DNA from 4 places in the Telluria sp. ZT3P26 genome. Region 1 is predicted to be linked to each of the others. Evidence: predicted binding sites of a transcription regulator. Region 1 holds the regulator's gene; each other region holds the start of a gene.
What was found. Region 1 encodes sigma-54, which starts transcription at its own class of promoters, with help from an activator protein. Its sites were predicted from a motif close to TGGCANGNAANCTGCTTT; they were not measured.
Positions count from the first base shown of each region.

Region 1 (3,457 bases):
GCGGCGCACGAGCGAGCGCTCCAGGCGCAGGCAGTCGGCGACATCGAGCGATGCGCCGCGCCGCAGCAGCTCGCGCGTCACGCACATCATCAACGGCGAGCGCTGACGCATCGCGCGCAATGCCTTCTGCGCGAATGGCGTGTCGTCACCCTCGAGCGACGCCATGATTGCCGCCACCGAGTCCGCGCCAAAATGCGCATCGATGCATGCGCGGTTGGCCTGCAGTTCGCTCTCGCCGGCGTGCGCCGTGGCGAACGCGCGGATCGCCGCCGGCAGATCCGCGCCCGGCGTCGCCTCGATCAGCGACTGCAACGCCGGCAGGTCGGCGCCCGGCACGAACACGTCGGCCAGGCCCACGTACAGCGCGTCGGCCGCGCCGATCGTCAGGCCGGTCAAGCCCAGGAACATCCCCAGTTGGCCCGGTGCGTGTGACAGGAAATGGCTGCCGCCGACATCGGGAAACAGGCCGATATTCACCTCGGGCATCGCCATCTTGGTGCGGTCGGTGACGATGCGCAGGCCGCAATCGGGCCCGCCCTGCGCGATGCCCATGCCGCCGCCCATGACCACGCCGTCCATCAGCGCGATATACGGTTTCGGATAAAAATGGATCAGGTGATTGAGCGCGTATTCTTCGGTGAAGAAATCCTCGAGCAGTGCGCTGCCGCCCTGCGGCGAGGCGTTGCCGACGTCGTGGAAGAAACGGATATCGCCGCCCGCGCACAGCGCTTTTTCGCTGCTGCTGGTGATCACCACCGCATCGACGGCGGCGTCATGCTGCCAGTCGAGCAGGATCGCGGTCAGCGCGCGCACCATGTCCAGCGACAGCGAATTGAGCGCCTTGGGACGGTCGAGGGTGATGATGCCGGCGCGGTTGGCGATGCGGGTCAGGACGTGTTCGGACATGGCGTGATCCATCGAAAGGAAACACGTATTTTACCGGCAGCGGGATGCAAAAAGGGCGTCCCGAAAAGACGCCCCTGGCGATGTTAACCTGCGCTCGAATCAGGCGGCAGCGACGTCTGCTTCGTCGACGTCCAGGCGTTTGATCGATGTTCGGTTATGGTCTTTCAGCATCTGCTTGTGCTTCAGGATTTGTCGATCCAGTTTATCCATCAACATGTCGATTGCGGCATACAGGTCTTGCGCGACGCTCGCCACGTGCAGGGTCTTGCCCGACACCTGGACGTTGATTTCAGCTTTTTGCCTTTTTTCTTTTTCAGTGAGGTTATCGACGGCCAGGAAGACGTGGGTATCTATGACTTGATCGAAATGGCGAATAATGCGCTCGAGCTTATTCTGAACGTATTCACGGATGGCAGGGGTTACTTCGAGATGGTGACCACTGATGGTGAGGTTCATACACACTCCTTTGAAGATGTCACGTCGCTTGCACCACACAGGAGCTGAAGGCACAGACTGTATGAGCGGCGTTGTTACAAGGCTTTGCGGAGACTGACGGGGGGGATCTTGAGCGCTTCACGGTATTTTGCGACCGTCCTGCGCGCAATGACCATGCCTTGTTCCCCGAGCATTTCCGCGATCTTGCTGTCGGATAATGGATTCTTAGGGTCTTCTGCTCCTGTCAATTGTGCGATGAGCGCACGGATTGCCGTTGAGGATGCTTCGCCTCCCGCTTCGGTGGCAACGTGGCTACCGAAGAAATACTTCAACTCGAACATGCCGTGCGGGGTCAGCATGTATTTCTGGGTTGTGACACGAGAGATCGTGCTCTCGTGCAGACCTAGTGTATCAGCTATCTCGCGCAAAACAAGGGGCCGCATGGCAACCGCGCCATGGCTGAAAAAGTTGCGCTGGCGTTCGACGATCGCCTCGGCCACACGCAGGATCGTGTCGAAACGCTGGCGCATGTTCTTGATGAGCCACTTCGCCTCCTGCATCTGCGCGCCCATCTGGCTCTCGCTGCGGCCCTGCTTGAGCATCGTGGCGTACAGGCTGTTCACGCGCAGGCGCGGCATCACGTCCGGGTTCAGCGTGACCGCCCAGCCGTTCTTGGCACGGCGCACGATCACGTCCGGCACCACGTAATCCGACACGTTCGACGCGAACGCGGCGCCCGGATGCGGATTGCACTGGCGGACCACGGCCTGCACTTCGCGCAGGTCTTCGTCGTCGCAATCGAGCGCCTTTTTCAGCTTGCTGTATTCGCGCTGCGCGAACCAGGTCAGGTAGCCTTCGACGATCTTCAGGGCCATGCGGCGCGTGACCATCGGCACGCCCGGCATGCGCCGGATCTGCAGCGCCAGGCATTCGGCCGCGCTGCGCGCGCCCACGCCCACCGGGTCCATGCTCTGCACCATCGCCAGCGCGCAGCGCAGTTCGTCGAGGTCGACCTCGAGTTCTTCGGGCAGGCGTGCGTGGATGTCGTCGAGCGGTTCTTCCAGGTAGCCGTTGTCATCGAGCGCGTCGATCACCAGTTCGGCCAGCGCGCGGTCGCGGGTTGACAGCAGCGTTTCGCGCACCTGCTCCATCAGGTGTTCGCGCAGCGTGATGGCGCACGCTTCCAGCTGCGGGCGGCCGTCTTCGTCGTCGCTGCTGCTGCCACTGCCGGACGACGCGCCGCTGCCTTCGCTCCAGTCATTGTCGGGCCGGTCGCCATCGACCGCGCCGCCTTCAGCGCCCTCGCCCTCGGCCGGGGCGCTGCCCTCGCCTTCGGCCTGCTGGCCCGGCGCCGGCGGCGCCTCGCCGGGTGCCGGCGCATTGTTGATCGCCCCATCGGCCAGCAAGCGCACCGAATGATCGAGCGGATCGTCGAGCCTTTCGAGCAGCGGGTTATCACCCAGTATCTGCTCGATCTCCTGGTGCAGTTCGAGCGTCGACAGTTGCAGCAACCGGATCGATTGCTGCAGCTGTGGCGTGAGCGCCAGGTGCTGCGAAGTGCGGAGCTGAAGGGACTGTTTCATCAATTGGTCATGGCTTACATGCGGAAATGTTCACCAAGGTACACGCGGCGCACCGACTCGTCGGCGATGATATCGTCGGGCCGGCCGGATGCGAGCACCGCGCCCTGATTGATGATGTAGGCGCGGTCGCAGATGCCAAGCGTCTCGCGGACATTGTGGTCGGTGATCAGGACGCCGATCTTGCGCTCCTTGAGGAAGCGCACGATGCGCTGGATCTCGATCACGGCGATCGGGTCGACGCCGGCAAAGGGTTCGTCAAGCAGCACGAAGCGCGGGTTGGTCGCCAGTGCACGCGCGATCTCCACGCGGCGGCGCTCGCCGCCCGACAGCGACAGCGCCGGGTTCTCGCGCAGCTTCTCGATCTGCAGGTCGGCCAGCAAGGTATCGAGGCGGTCGTTGATCTCGGTTTTGGTGAGCGACTTGCCGTTGACCTTCTGCAGTTCGAGCACGGCGCGGATGTTTTCTTCCACCGTCAGCTTGCGAAACACCGAGGCTTCCTGCGGCAGGTACGACAGGCCGAGCACCGCGCGGCG
Region 1 is NZ_JCASII010000006.1:83,659-87,115, reverse strand. It holds gene AC56LN_RS19175 (enoyl-CoA hydratase/isomerase family protein) at 1-906, opposite strand, end outside; gene hpf (ribosome hibernation-promoting factor, HPF/YfiA family) at 1,006-1,362, opposite strand; gene AC56LN_RS19165 (RNA polymerase factor sigma-54) at 1,437-2,924, opposite strand; gene lptB (LPS export ABC transporter ATP-binding protein) at 2,939-3,457, opposite strand, start outside.

Region 2 (3,457 bases), on a different contig from region 1:
GACGTCACAGGCGCAATCGGCGCCGCCCGAGATCGCCGCGCTGATGCTCGAAGACCGGGTGCAGTCCGACAGCGGCGCTGTCGTGCGCCTGGTGGAGCCGGCCACGCCAGCAGCACCGGCCGCCCGCGCCACCACGGGCGAGTACTACATCCAGCTCGGCGCGTATGGCCGCACCGGCACGGCCGAGGCGATCAGCGAGCAGGTCACGCGCACCGGCGTCGACGTCGGCACGCTTGAAGTGGTGAAGGTGGGGGCATTCAATCGCCTGTACGGCGGACCGTATCCGACGCGGGCCGAGGCGATCGAGGCGATGGACGCGCTGCCGGCGTCCTTGGGCCTGAAGCCGATCGTCGTGCGGCGCTGAGGCCGCGCCGCGCTTTCTGAAAACGTCTTAGGTTGCCGCGCGCTTGCTGCGGCGACGCACTGCGCCCAGGCCGGCCAGGCCGGCGAGCGCCAGCAGGATGCTCGATGGCTCGGGCACTTCGGCAGAGGCCACGACTTTCGTGTAGTCCAGCAGCAGCTGGGAATTGGTCAGCACCAGGTCGCCCACGACGTTCAGGTTCAGCGTCAGCTGGTCGCTGCGCAGCAGTTCGTCGATGATCGACCGGTTCGAGATGATGCCGCTGATGGTGAAGGCACCTGTGCTGTCCCGGGTGATGGTCGTGGTCTCGGTCGAGCTCTTCGTGTAGAGATGATAGCAAGCGTAGGTGTTGCAGCCGATGCCTTCGTACGTGGCCAGGAGGGGACTTGCGCTCTTCGTGCTCGATTCGGTCCATGCCGTGCTGCCGGTTCCCAGAGCGACGCCGCCGATCGACAGGGTGGCGCTTTCCTGCTGGCCCGTGCGCAGCACCGTTTCATAGTTGGTCAGATAGCGTGCATAGCTGACCGACGTGTGCGGAAGCCAGCCCGTCATGCTGCTGCCCGTCGAGACTGGCGCCGATGTCGTGAACATGTCCGTCCCATCGTCACGGAACGAAAACGAGTACGTCAGGCTGTTGACCGTGTAGTCGGCTGGCAAAAACGATTTGCCACTGAACACGGCGCTGTAGTTGTTGTTCGCCATGTCGCTCGAGGCAAACGCGCCGGTCATGGCGATTGGCGTGGCCAGTGCTGCAGCGGAGATGGTGCACAGTGCGGTCAGCAGAGCGGTGGTGATCAGTTTTTTCATGGCAAACCCCTATATTTTGAATTTAAGAAACTATGATTTGTATATAGCAATACTTGTGCCAGCAAAGCAACCTATTGATTATAAACAATCTTATTTTCTTAAAAGAATTTAGTGTAAAGAAATTCGACACTTTTTAGCGTCCGCGCAACACGTTGGGACGAAAAAAAAGCGCACCCGCAAGTGCGCTGTGGCGAATCGTGATGCAAGCTCAACTGCAGCGGGTGAGGGCGACGCCGTTGTAGTCGTCGGCAAACCCCGTCAAGCGGTCGCGTTCGGTGACGTCGATGCCGCGGTACTGATAGCCGGTGCGCATGACCTGCGGTCCGCGCGGCAGGATACGCACGCCGCGCACGCCCTGGCGCTGCAGGTCGGCCACGAGCTTTCGCGCCGCACCGTCCGACTTGAACACGCCCAGCGAAATCGCATGGCGCAGTGGCGACGTGTCGTTCTGCATGATGAAGAAGTTGGTGACGCCACGTTCCCGCAGCTCGGCGACGCGGCGCTGGGCGCCCTCGCGGCCGCCGTTCGGCGGCAGGTAGACCAGGCGGCTCGTCACTTCCTGGTACGGCATCTCGATGCGCGACTGGCGCGCCGCGAGGCCAAGCCGAGCGACACGGGCCTCGAAGCGGCGCGCATCGGCCGTGCTGAACGGGCCCGCCTGGACGCAGGCGACCAGCTCCCGCATAACCGGAGCTGGCGCTGGCGCAGGCGAGGGCGCAGGCAGCGGCACGGGCGCCTCGTCTTGCGGCGCCGGCGCCACGCTCGCCGCCGCTTGCCTGGCCTGCGTCGGCGTGAGCTGCTGCATGCGCTCGGGCGCTAGCTGGTTTTTCAGGCGCGCCGGCTCGCGCGCCGCATCCGGCGACTGGCCGAGCAGGCCCTGGCCATATGCCAGCAATACGCCATTGGCGCCCAGCAGCGCCCAGAACACGAATTTCAACACCGCGTTTCTCCCGTCGAGCCGGTGGCTGCCGCATGCAGGCCGACCAGTACGATGTTATCGACCACCTGGTGCGCAACCTTGAGGGCTGGCGCGATATGGGGCGCGGCGCCGCCCGAGACGATGCAGGCAGCGCCGCCCAGTCCGGCCACCGCGCGCTCGATCGTGCCGGCCTGCGCCGAGAGCAGGCCGGACAGGATTGCATCCTGCGTATTGTCGCCAAACAGCGGCGGCAGCGCGCCGGCGTCAACCTGCGGCAGTTGCGCCGTGTTGCGCGCCAGGCTCGCCGCCATCAGGGCCAGTCCCGGCAGGATCATGCCGCCGAGGAAGCGGCCGTCGGCGCGCACCGCGTCGACCGTGGTGGCGGTGCCGCAGGTGGCCACGATCAGGTCCTGGCCAGGCAGCAGTGCGCGCGCGCCGATGGCGGCGGCAAAGCGGTCGCACCCGAGCCGCGCCGGTTCGCGGTAGCCGTTGGTGACACCGGCGCGCTGCAGGGTGGACGCGAACCACTCGACCTGCGCGCCGGCGGGCAGCAGCGCGGCGATGCGTTCGGCCAGCGCAGGCCCCGCCACATTCGAGACCAGTACGCGCGTGGCACTCGCCCAGTCTTCATGCACCGCATCCAGCCCGGCATGGGCCACCGCACCGGTTGCCGACCAGGCGCCGGGCGCCGCGCGGTCGTCTGCCAGCGCCCACTTGACGCGGGTATTGCCGGCATCGATCAGCAGCATCATGCTTTCACCCGCAGCGAAACGTCGCCGGCCATCACGGTGATGCGGCCTTCGTCCGTATCGAGCAGCAGGCGCCCGCTGTCGTCGACACCGGCTGCGCGGCCTTCGTGCCGCACGACGCCGCCGTCGAGCAGGACAACGGTCTCGCCCTGCCACGCATGGCGCAGGTTCCAGCGCGCGCTGAAGGCGGCAAACCCGCGCGTGGCAAATTCGCGCAGGCAGTCCGCCAGGCCATCGAGGAGCGCCGCCATCAACGCGTCGCGGTCCATGCGCGCCAGCCATGGCATGCCGGCCGCGCTGCGGCCCAGCTGCGCTTCCATCTCGTCGGGCATCAACAGGTTCAGGCCGATGCCGATCACGGTCCAGGTGCCGCCGCCAGGGGCGGCCTGGGTTTCGATCAGGATGCCCGCCAGCTTGTCGCCATCCTTGAGCACATCGTTCGGCCACTTCAGCTGGACCTGCTGGCCCAGCGTGCCAAGCGTGTCGGCCAGCGCCACGCCCACCGCGAGCGGCAGGCCAAGCAGCGCCTGCGGCCCGCCGTCGAAGCGCCAGGCCAGCGAAAACGTCAGCGAGCCTTCGGGCGACGACAGCCAGCTGCGGCCGGCGCGTCCGCGGCCGGCG
Region 2 is NZ_JCASII010000004.1:38,249-41,705, forward strand. It holds gene AC56LN_RS13865 (septal ring lytic transglycosylase RlpA family protein) at 1-364, shown strand, start outside; gene AC56LN_RS13870 (PEP-CTERM sorting domain-containing protein) at 392-1,168, opposite strand; gene AC56LN_RS13875 (SPOR domain-containing protein) at 1,377-2,108, opposite strand; gene AC56LN_RS13880 (type III pantothenate kinase) at 2,102-2,839, opposite strand; gene AC56LN_RS13885 (biotin--[acetyl-CoA-carboxylase] ligase) at 2,836-3,457, opposite strand, start outside.
Region 2: a site for sigma-54 is predicted at 1,212-1,229, ahead of AC56LN_RS13870 (PEP-CTERM sorting domain-containing protein). Genes of this name have one in related genera too.

Region 3 (3,457 bases), 170 kb from region 1:
CGGCTCGCCGCCCTGCGTCAGGCGCACGTCCTGGTTCATCAGGTCAGAATCGACCTGCTGGCCCAGGCGGTTGATCTTGTCCCAGTCGTGTTCCGCGTACGGCTTGGTCACGCGCGGGTCTTCGTGGATGCGCGTGATCGTCATTTCGTGGACGAACGTGACCTCGGCCTTGTCGGTAAAGCCGGTCACCGGCGCAGCCGACGACGGCATCGCCGTGCAGGCCAGTGGAATATGGCCTTCGCTGGCCAGCATGCCGGAGGTCGGGTCGAGGCCAATCCAGCCGGCGCCCGGCACATACACCTCGGTCCAGGCGTGCAGGTCGGTGAAGTCGACGGTGGTGCCGCTCGGCCCGTCGAGCGCTTCCTGGTCGGCGGTGAGCTGGATCAGGTAGCCGGACACGAAGCGCGCCGCCAGACCCATCTCGCGCAGGATCTGCACCAGCAGCCAGCCGGTATCGCGGCACGAGCCGGAGCGCTTCTGCAGCGTGTCTTCCGGCTCCTGCACGCCCGGTTCCATCCGCAGCAGGTACGCGATATCGCGCTGTAGGCGCTGGTTGATGGCCACCAGGAAGTCGTTCGTGCCCATCGGCTGGGCCAGCAGTTCGCGTCGCGCGTCGGCGACCCACTCGGTCAGCAGCGGGCCAGGTTCCTGCGACCTGGTGTACGGGCTCAGTTCCGACTGCAGCAGGTCCGGGTAGGCGAACGGGAAGGTCTCGGCGTACTTTTCGACGAAGAAGTCGAACGGGTTAATCACCGTCATGTCCGCAACGAGATCGACCGTGAACTCGAGCACGTCGGTTTGTTCGGGGAACACGAAACGGCCGATGTAATTGCCGTACGGGTCTTGCTGCCAATTGATGAAATGCTCTTTCGGCAGGACGGTCAACGAATACGACAGGATCGGCGTACGCGCATGTGGCGCCGGACGCAGGCGCACTTCATGCGGTGACAGATTGACCAGGCGGTCGTAACGGTAGCTGGTCTTGTGATGAAGCGCAACGCGGATAGCCATGCGGTAGTGCCTTTCGATTGGGGCGCGATCGATGCCGGCGCTCTGAATTTGGTCGTATTGGTTTGCGCGCAACTAAGTAAGCGCAAGATAGAAGCATTTAAGCATGATTCATACCTGCGTTCGTTTGACTTGCGAGTCGGACGGGGTGGCTGGCACGTTTCTTGTTAGTATTCTGGCACAGGAGGCAATGATGTCGAACTTTTACGATGAAATGTATTCCACGGCAGCAACCGTACGACCTCATTACCAGGCGTTCGCGGATTGGCTCGCCCAGCAGCCCCCACATCTGATCGATCAGAAGCGGGCAGAAGCCGAGCTGAACTTCCAACGCGTGGGGATCACGTTCGCTGTGTACGGCGACAACGCCGGCAAGGAACGCCTGATCCCATTCGACATCATTCCGCGCGTGATCAACGCCGCCGAGTGGGCCAAGCTGCAGGCTGGCCTGGTGCAGCGCGTGACTGCGCTGAACCGCTTCCTGCACGATGTGTACCACGACCAGAACATCCTGAAGGCGGGCGTCATTCCCGCTGAACAGATCCTGAATAACGCGCAGTACCGGCCGGCCATGCAAGGCGTCAAGGTGCCCCTGGACATCTACGCGCACATTGCGGGCGTCGACATCGTGCGCGCGGGCGAGGGCGAGTTCTACGTCCTGGAAGACAATCTGCGCGTGCCGTCGGGCGTGTCGTACATGCTGGAAAACCGCAAGATGATGATGCGGCTGTTCCCGGCGCTGTTCGCGAGCAACCGCGTGGCACCGGTCGACCATTATCCCGACCTGCTGCTGGACAATCTGCGGACCGTGGCGCCGCGTGGCGGCGACGATCCGACCGTGGTCGTGCTCACGCCTGGCATGCACAATTCGGCCTACTTCGAGCACGCGTTCCTGGCCCAGCAAATGGGCGTGGCACTGGTGCAGGGGCAAGACCTGTATGTCAGCAACGACACCGTCTACATGCGCACGACGCGCGGCCCGAAGCAGGTCGACGTCATCTATCGCCGCATCGACGACGATTACCTCGATCCGCGCGCGTTCCGTCCCGAATCGACGCTGGGCGTGCCGGGTCTGCTCGACGCGGTGCGCGCCGGCCGCGTCGGCCTGGCCAATGCCATCGGTACCGGCGTGGCCGACGACAAGTCGATCTACCCGTTCGTGCCGGACATGATCGAGTTCTACCTCGGCGAAAAGCCGATCCTGAACAACGTGCCGACCTACCAGTGCCGCAAAAAAGAGCACCTGGACTACACACTGGCGAACTTGCCGCAACTGGTGGTCAAGGAGGTGCACGGCGCGGGCGGCTACGGGATGCTGGTCGGACCGGCCTCGACGACGGCCGAGATCGAAGACTTCCGCCGCCGCCTGCTGGCCAATCCGGATGGCTACATCGCCCAGCCGACGCTGGCGCTGTCGGCGTGTCCGACTTATGTGGAATCGGGCATCGCGCCGCGCCACATCGACCTGCGCCCGTTCGTGTTGTCGGGCAAGAGCGTGTCGATGGTGCCGGGCGGGCTGACCCGCGTGGCGTTGCAAGAAGGCTCCCTGGTGGTCAATTCGTCGCAGGGCGGCGGCACCAAGGACACCTGGATACTGGAGAACTAGCATGTTGAGCCGCACCGCAGATCATTTGTTCTGGATGGCCCGCTACACCGAGCGGGCTGAAAACACGGCGCGCATGCTCGACGTGCGCGTCCAGTATTCGCTGATGCCGCAATCGGCCCAGGCCGAGCAGCAAGGTTGGCGCACGATGCTGAGCGTGTCCGAACTCGAAGCCCAGTTCGACGCCAAGTACGACGCGCTGACGCAAAAGAACGTCATCGACTTCATGGTGCGCGACCCGGACAACCCGTCGTCGATCGCCAGCTGCCTGCGCGCCGCGCGCGAGAATGCCCGCGCCGTGCGCGGCACCTTGACCACCGAAGTCTGGGAAACCGAGAACACCACCTGGCTCGTGCTGCAAAAGCACCTGAGCGAGCGCATGTTCGAACGCGATCCCGGCCAGTTCCTGGAATGGGTCAAGTACCGTTCGCACCTGTCGCGCGGCGTCACGCTGGGCACGATGTTCCAGGATGAAGCATTCAACTTCATCCGCCTGGGCACCTTCCTGGAACGGGCCGACAACACGGCGCGGATCCTCGACGTGAAGTTCCGGTTCCTGGCATCGGACACGATCCAGGAGGGCGCGCAGGGCGAATACTATTACCTGGCCGCGCTGCTGCGCTCGGTATCCGCGTTCGAGACGTATCGCAAGGTGTACCGCCACGCGATCACGCCGACGCGTGTAGCCGAACTGTTGATTTTGCAAGGCAAGATGCCGCGCTCGCTGGTGGCCTGCATGGCTGCCGTCGTCGCCGTGCTGCAGGACGTGCGCAACGAGCTGTCGCATGACACCGAGCGGCTGGCGGAAAAACTGCATGCGTCGCTCAAGTCGGCCGAGATCAACGA
Region 3 is NZ_JCASII010000006.1:249,830-253,286, forward strand. It holds gene AC56LN_RS19885 (transglutaminase family protein) at 1-1,011, opposite strand, end outside; gene AC56LN_RS19890 (circularly permuted type 2 ATP-grasp protein) at 1,202-2,614, shown strand; gene AC56LN_RS19895 (alpha-E domain-containing protein) at 2,616-3,457, shown strand, end outside.
Region 3: a site for sigma-54 is predicted at 1,162-1,179, ahead of AC56LN_RS19890 (circularly permuted type 2 ATP-grasp protein). Genes of this name have one in related genera too.

Region 4 (3,457 bases), on a different contig from region 1:
TGGCACGCCCATCATGTGGTACGACACGGCCGAGAACCAGTCCAGGTTCGGGAACATCTTTTTCACGTCCCACATCACGGTCTCGAGGCGCTCGGCGATGTCGTACATCTTCATCGAGCCGCCCTCTTCCGACAAGGTGCGCGCCACTTCCTTGATCACCTTGTTGCGCGGGTCCGAGATCGTGTAGACCGGATGGCCGAAGCCGATCACGACTTCCTTGTTGGCCACGCGGTTGCGGATATCCGCTTCGGCTTCGTCGGGATTCTCGTAACGCTTCTGGATGTCGTGCGCGACTTCATTGGCGCCGCCGTGTTTTGGTCCGCGCAGCGCGCCGATCGCGCCGGTGATGGCCGAGTGCATGTCCGAGCCGGTACCGGCAATCACGCGGGCGGTGAAGGTCGACGCATTGAATTCGTGTTCGGCGTACAGGATCAGCGACGTGTGCATTGCGCGCACCCACGATTCCTTTGGTGCGAAGCCGTGCAGCAGGTGCAGGAAGTGGCCGCCGATCGAATCGTCGTCGGTGTCCACCTCGATGCGTTTGCCGCTGTGGCTGAAGTGGTACCAGTACAGCAGCATCGAGCCGAACGACGCCATCAGGCGGTCGGCGATGTCGCGCGCGCCGCTGATGTGGTGCTCGTCCTTCTCGGGCAGCGTGCAGCCCAGGACCGACACGCCGGTGCGCATCACGTCCATCGGATGGGCATTGGCCGGCAAGGCTTCGAGCGCGCTTTTCAGCGCCTGCGGCAGGCCGCGCAGTGAACGCAGCTTGGCCTTGTAGCCGCGCAGTTCACCGTCGTTCGGCAGCTTGCCGTGTACCAGCAGGTAGGCGATTTCTTCGAATTCGCTGGTGGTGGCGATGTCGAGGATGTCGTAGCCGCGGTAATGCAGGTCGTTGCCCGACTTGCCGACCGAGCACAGTGCGGTATTGCCGGCGGCGACGCCGGACAGGGCGACGGATTTCTTCGGCTTGAAGGTCGGGGTTTCCTGGTTCTGCGTGTCCATGGGTGGTCTCCTTACTTGACTTTGTTCTGGGCAAACAGCGCGTCGAGCTTCTGCTCGTAGCTGTGGTAATCGATACGATCATACAGTTCGGCGCGGGTCTGCATCGTGTCGAGCACGTGCTGCTGCGTGCCGTCGCGGCGGATCGCGGTGTAGACGTTTTCGGCGGCCTTGTTCATCGCGCGAAACGCCGACAGCGGATACAGCACCAGGCCCACGCCGGCGCCGGCCAGCTCATCGACGGTAAACAGCGGCGTGGCGCCGAACTCGGTGATATTGGCCAGCACCGGCACCTTGACCGCCTCGGCGAAGCGCTTGTACATGTCGAGCGTCGTCATCGCTTCCGGGAAGATCATGTCGGCGCCCGCTTCGACACAGGCCACGGCGCGTTCGATCGCGGCGTCCAGGCCTTCGACGGCCAGCGCATCGGTGCGCGCCATGATCACGAAATCGTCATCCAGGCGGGCATCGGCGGCGGCGCGGATGCGGTCGACCATTTCTTCCTTGCTGACGATTTCCTTGCCCGGCCGGTGGCCGCAGCGCTTGGCGCCGACCTGGTCTTCGATGTGGCAGGCGGCGGCGCCGGCCTTGGACAGCGAACGCACGGTGCGCGCGACATTGAAGGCCGACGCGCCAAAGCCGGTGTCGACATCGACCAGCAGCGGCAGGTCGCACACGTCGGTGATGCGGCGAACATCGACCAGCACGTCGTCGAGATTCGAGATGCCCAGATCGGGCAGGCCAAGCGAGCCGGCGGCAACGCCGCCGCCGGACAGGTAGATGGCCTTGAAGCCGGCGCGCTTGGCCAGCAAGGCGTGGTTGGCGTTGATCGCGCCCACGACTTGCAGCGGGGATTCGTCCAGGATTGCCTGGCGGAAGGCGGCGCCTGCGGAAAGTGTGCTCATGCTGGTCCTTTGTGATTGCGGTAAGAGATCAGGGGATGAATTGCAAGCACCGTGCCAGCGTGACTCAACCTGTCTCTTACCGCAATTTCAAGGACTTAGATGCGATCAGCGTCCTTTCCAGTCGCTGCAGCACACACCCTGTGTTTCACTATGCAACACGGAATGAAACATGAAACAACTGGATTTATCTTACACCAGCCATAAGCCAGCGCCAGTCACCTGCGCATCCAGCACGGCTTGCTGCCCGATCCAGCTGCCGATCAGTTCAGCGCGCGAGGCGGTGGCCAGCTGCGCCACCCACGCCGCACTGCCGCCGGCTGCGGCCGCATCCAGATCCGAGTTGGCATACAGCGCCGCGACGAACTGGGCGTCCGACAAGGCACCATAGCGCGCCGCGAATTCGCCCGAGCCGACGAAGCCTGCCACCAGGCCCGCCGTGTCCAGGCCACTGGCAGCCCAGTCGTTGAAGCCATCCAGATCGCCGCTGCGATCGAGCACAGCCTGGTACAGCAGCCCGACCGACCTGAGGGTGCCGGCGTCGGCCTGGGTGAAGCGCAGATCGACCGTGCCATTGCTGAATGCGCCCTGCTCGATACCGCGCAACGTGTCGATGTCGCCGGTGACCGCATCCACCGCCTGCACCGCTGTCGCGCCAAGCACGAAGCGCATGCCAGCCAGCGCGCCGGCGTAGACAACGGTATCGGTGCCGTCGCCGCCGACCAGCACGTCGTTGCCCGCGCCGCCGTCCAGCCGATCATCGCCGCTGGCGGCGAGCCAGCTGTTTTCAGTGCTGACGCTGGAGGCAGCGATGACGAGGTCAGGGCCCTGCAGCGCCCGGTGCTCGGTGCTGGCAGCAAAGCCGAGCAGCACGTCGGCGCGCGTGTAGGTCCCTTGCGCCAGCTGGCCGCTCCAGAATGCCAGGCCCTGCGCGTCGGACGCCCGGCCCAGCACCTGGCTGTAGAGGGTCGACACGAACGCCTCATCGGACAGCGCATTCGTGCCACGCGCGGTCCACTCGGCGGAGGCAACGATGCCATGCGCCACCGACGCGGCGTCGTTGCCATGACTCAGGTAGAAATTCAGGCCGCCGAGGTCGGGGGCGCGCCCGAACGCCGCCTGGTACAGCAGCGCCATGTCCGTCAGGCTGTCGCGCGGCGCCGCGAGAAACGCCAGGTCGGCGTCGCTGCCATCCAACTGCGCGAGGGTGAGATTGGCCGGCCTGCCCCCGGCGAACACCGTCGCGGAATGGACGGCGCCCAGCGTGCCGTCGGCCCCCATCGTGAATTGCCAGTCGCCGCGCGCGCTGCCGCCGCCCTGCAGCACATCGTTGCCGCTGCCGCCGCGCAGGCTGTCGTTGCCGATGCCACCCACCACCAGGTCATTGCCGCTGCCGCCATCGAGCAGGTCGTTGCCGCCGGCGCTGCCGATGATGTCGTTGCCACCACCGCCGAACAACTGGTCGTCGCCGGCGCCGAGATAGATCGTCTGGACGGCATCATCGCCGATCACGATGTTCTCGCCCGCACCACCGCGCACGATGGCCGCACCGA
Region 4 is NZ_JCASII010000005.1:145,887-149,343, reverse strand. It holds gene prpC (bifunctional 2-methylcitrate synthase/citrate synthase) at 1-1,005, opposite strand, end outside; gene prpB (methylisocitrate lyase) at 1,017-1,907, opposite strand; gene AC56LN_RS17090 (DUF4214 domain-containing protein) at 2,097-3,457, opposite strand, start outside.
Region 4: a site for sigma-54 is predicted at 1,947-1,964, ahead of prpB (methylisocitrate lyase). Genes of this name have one in related genera too.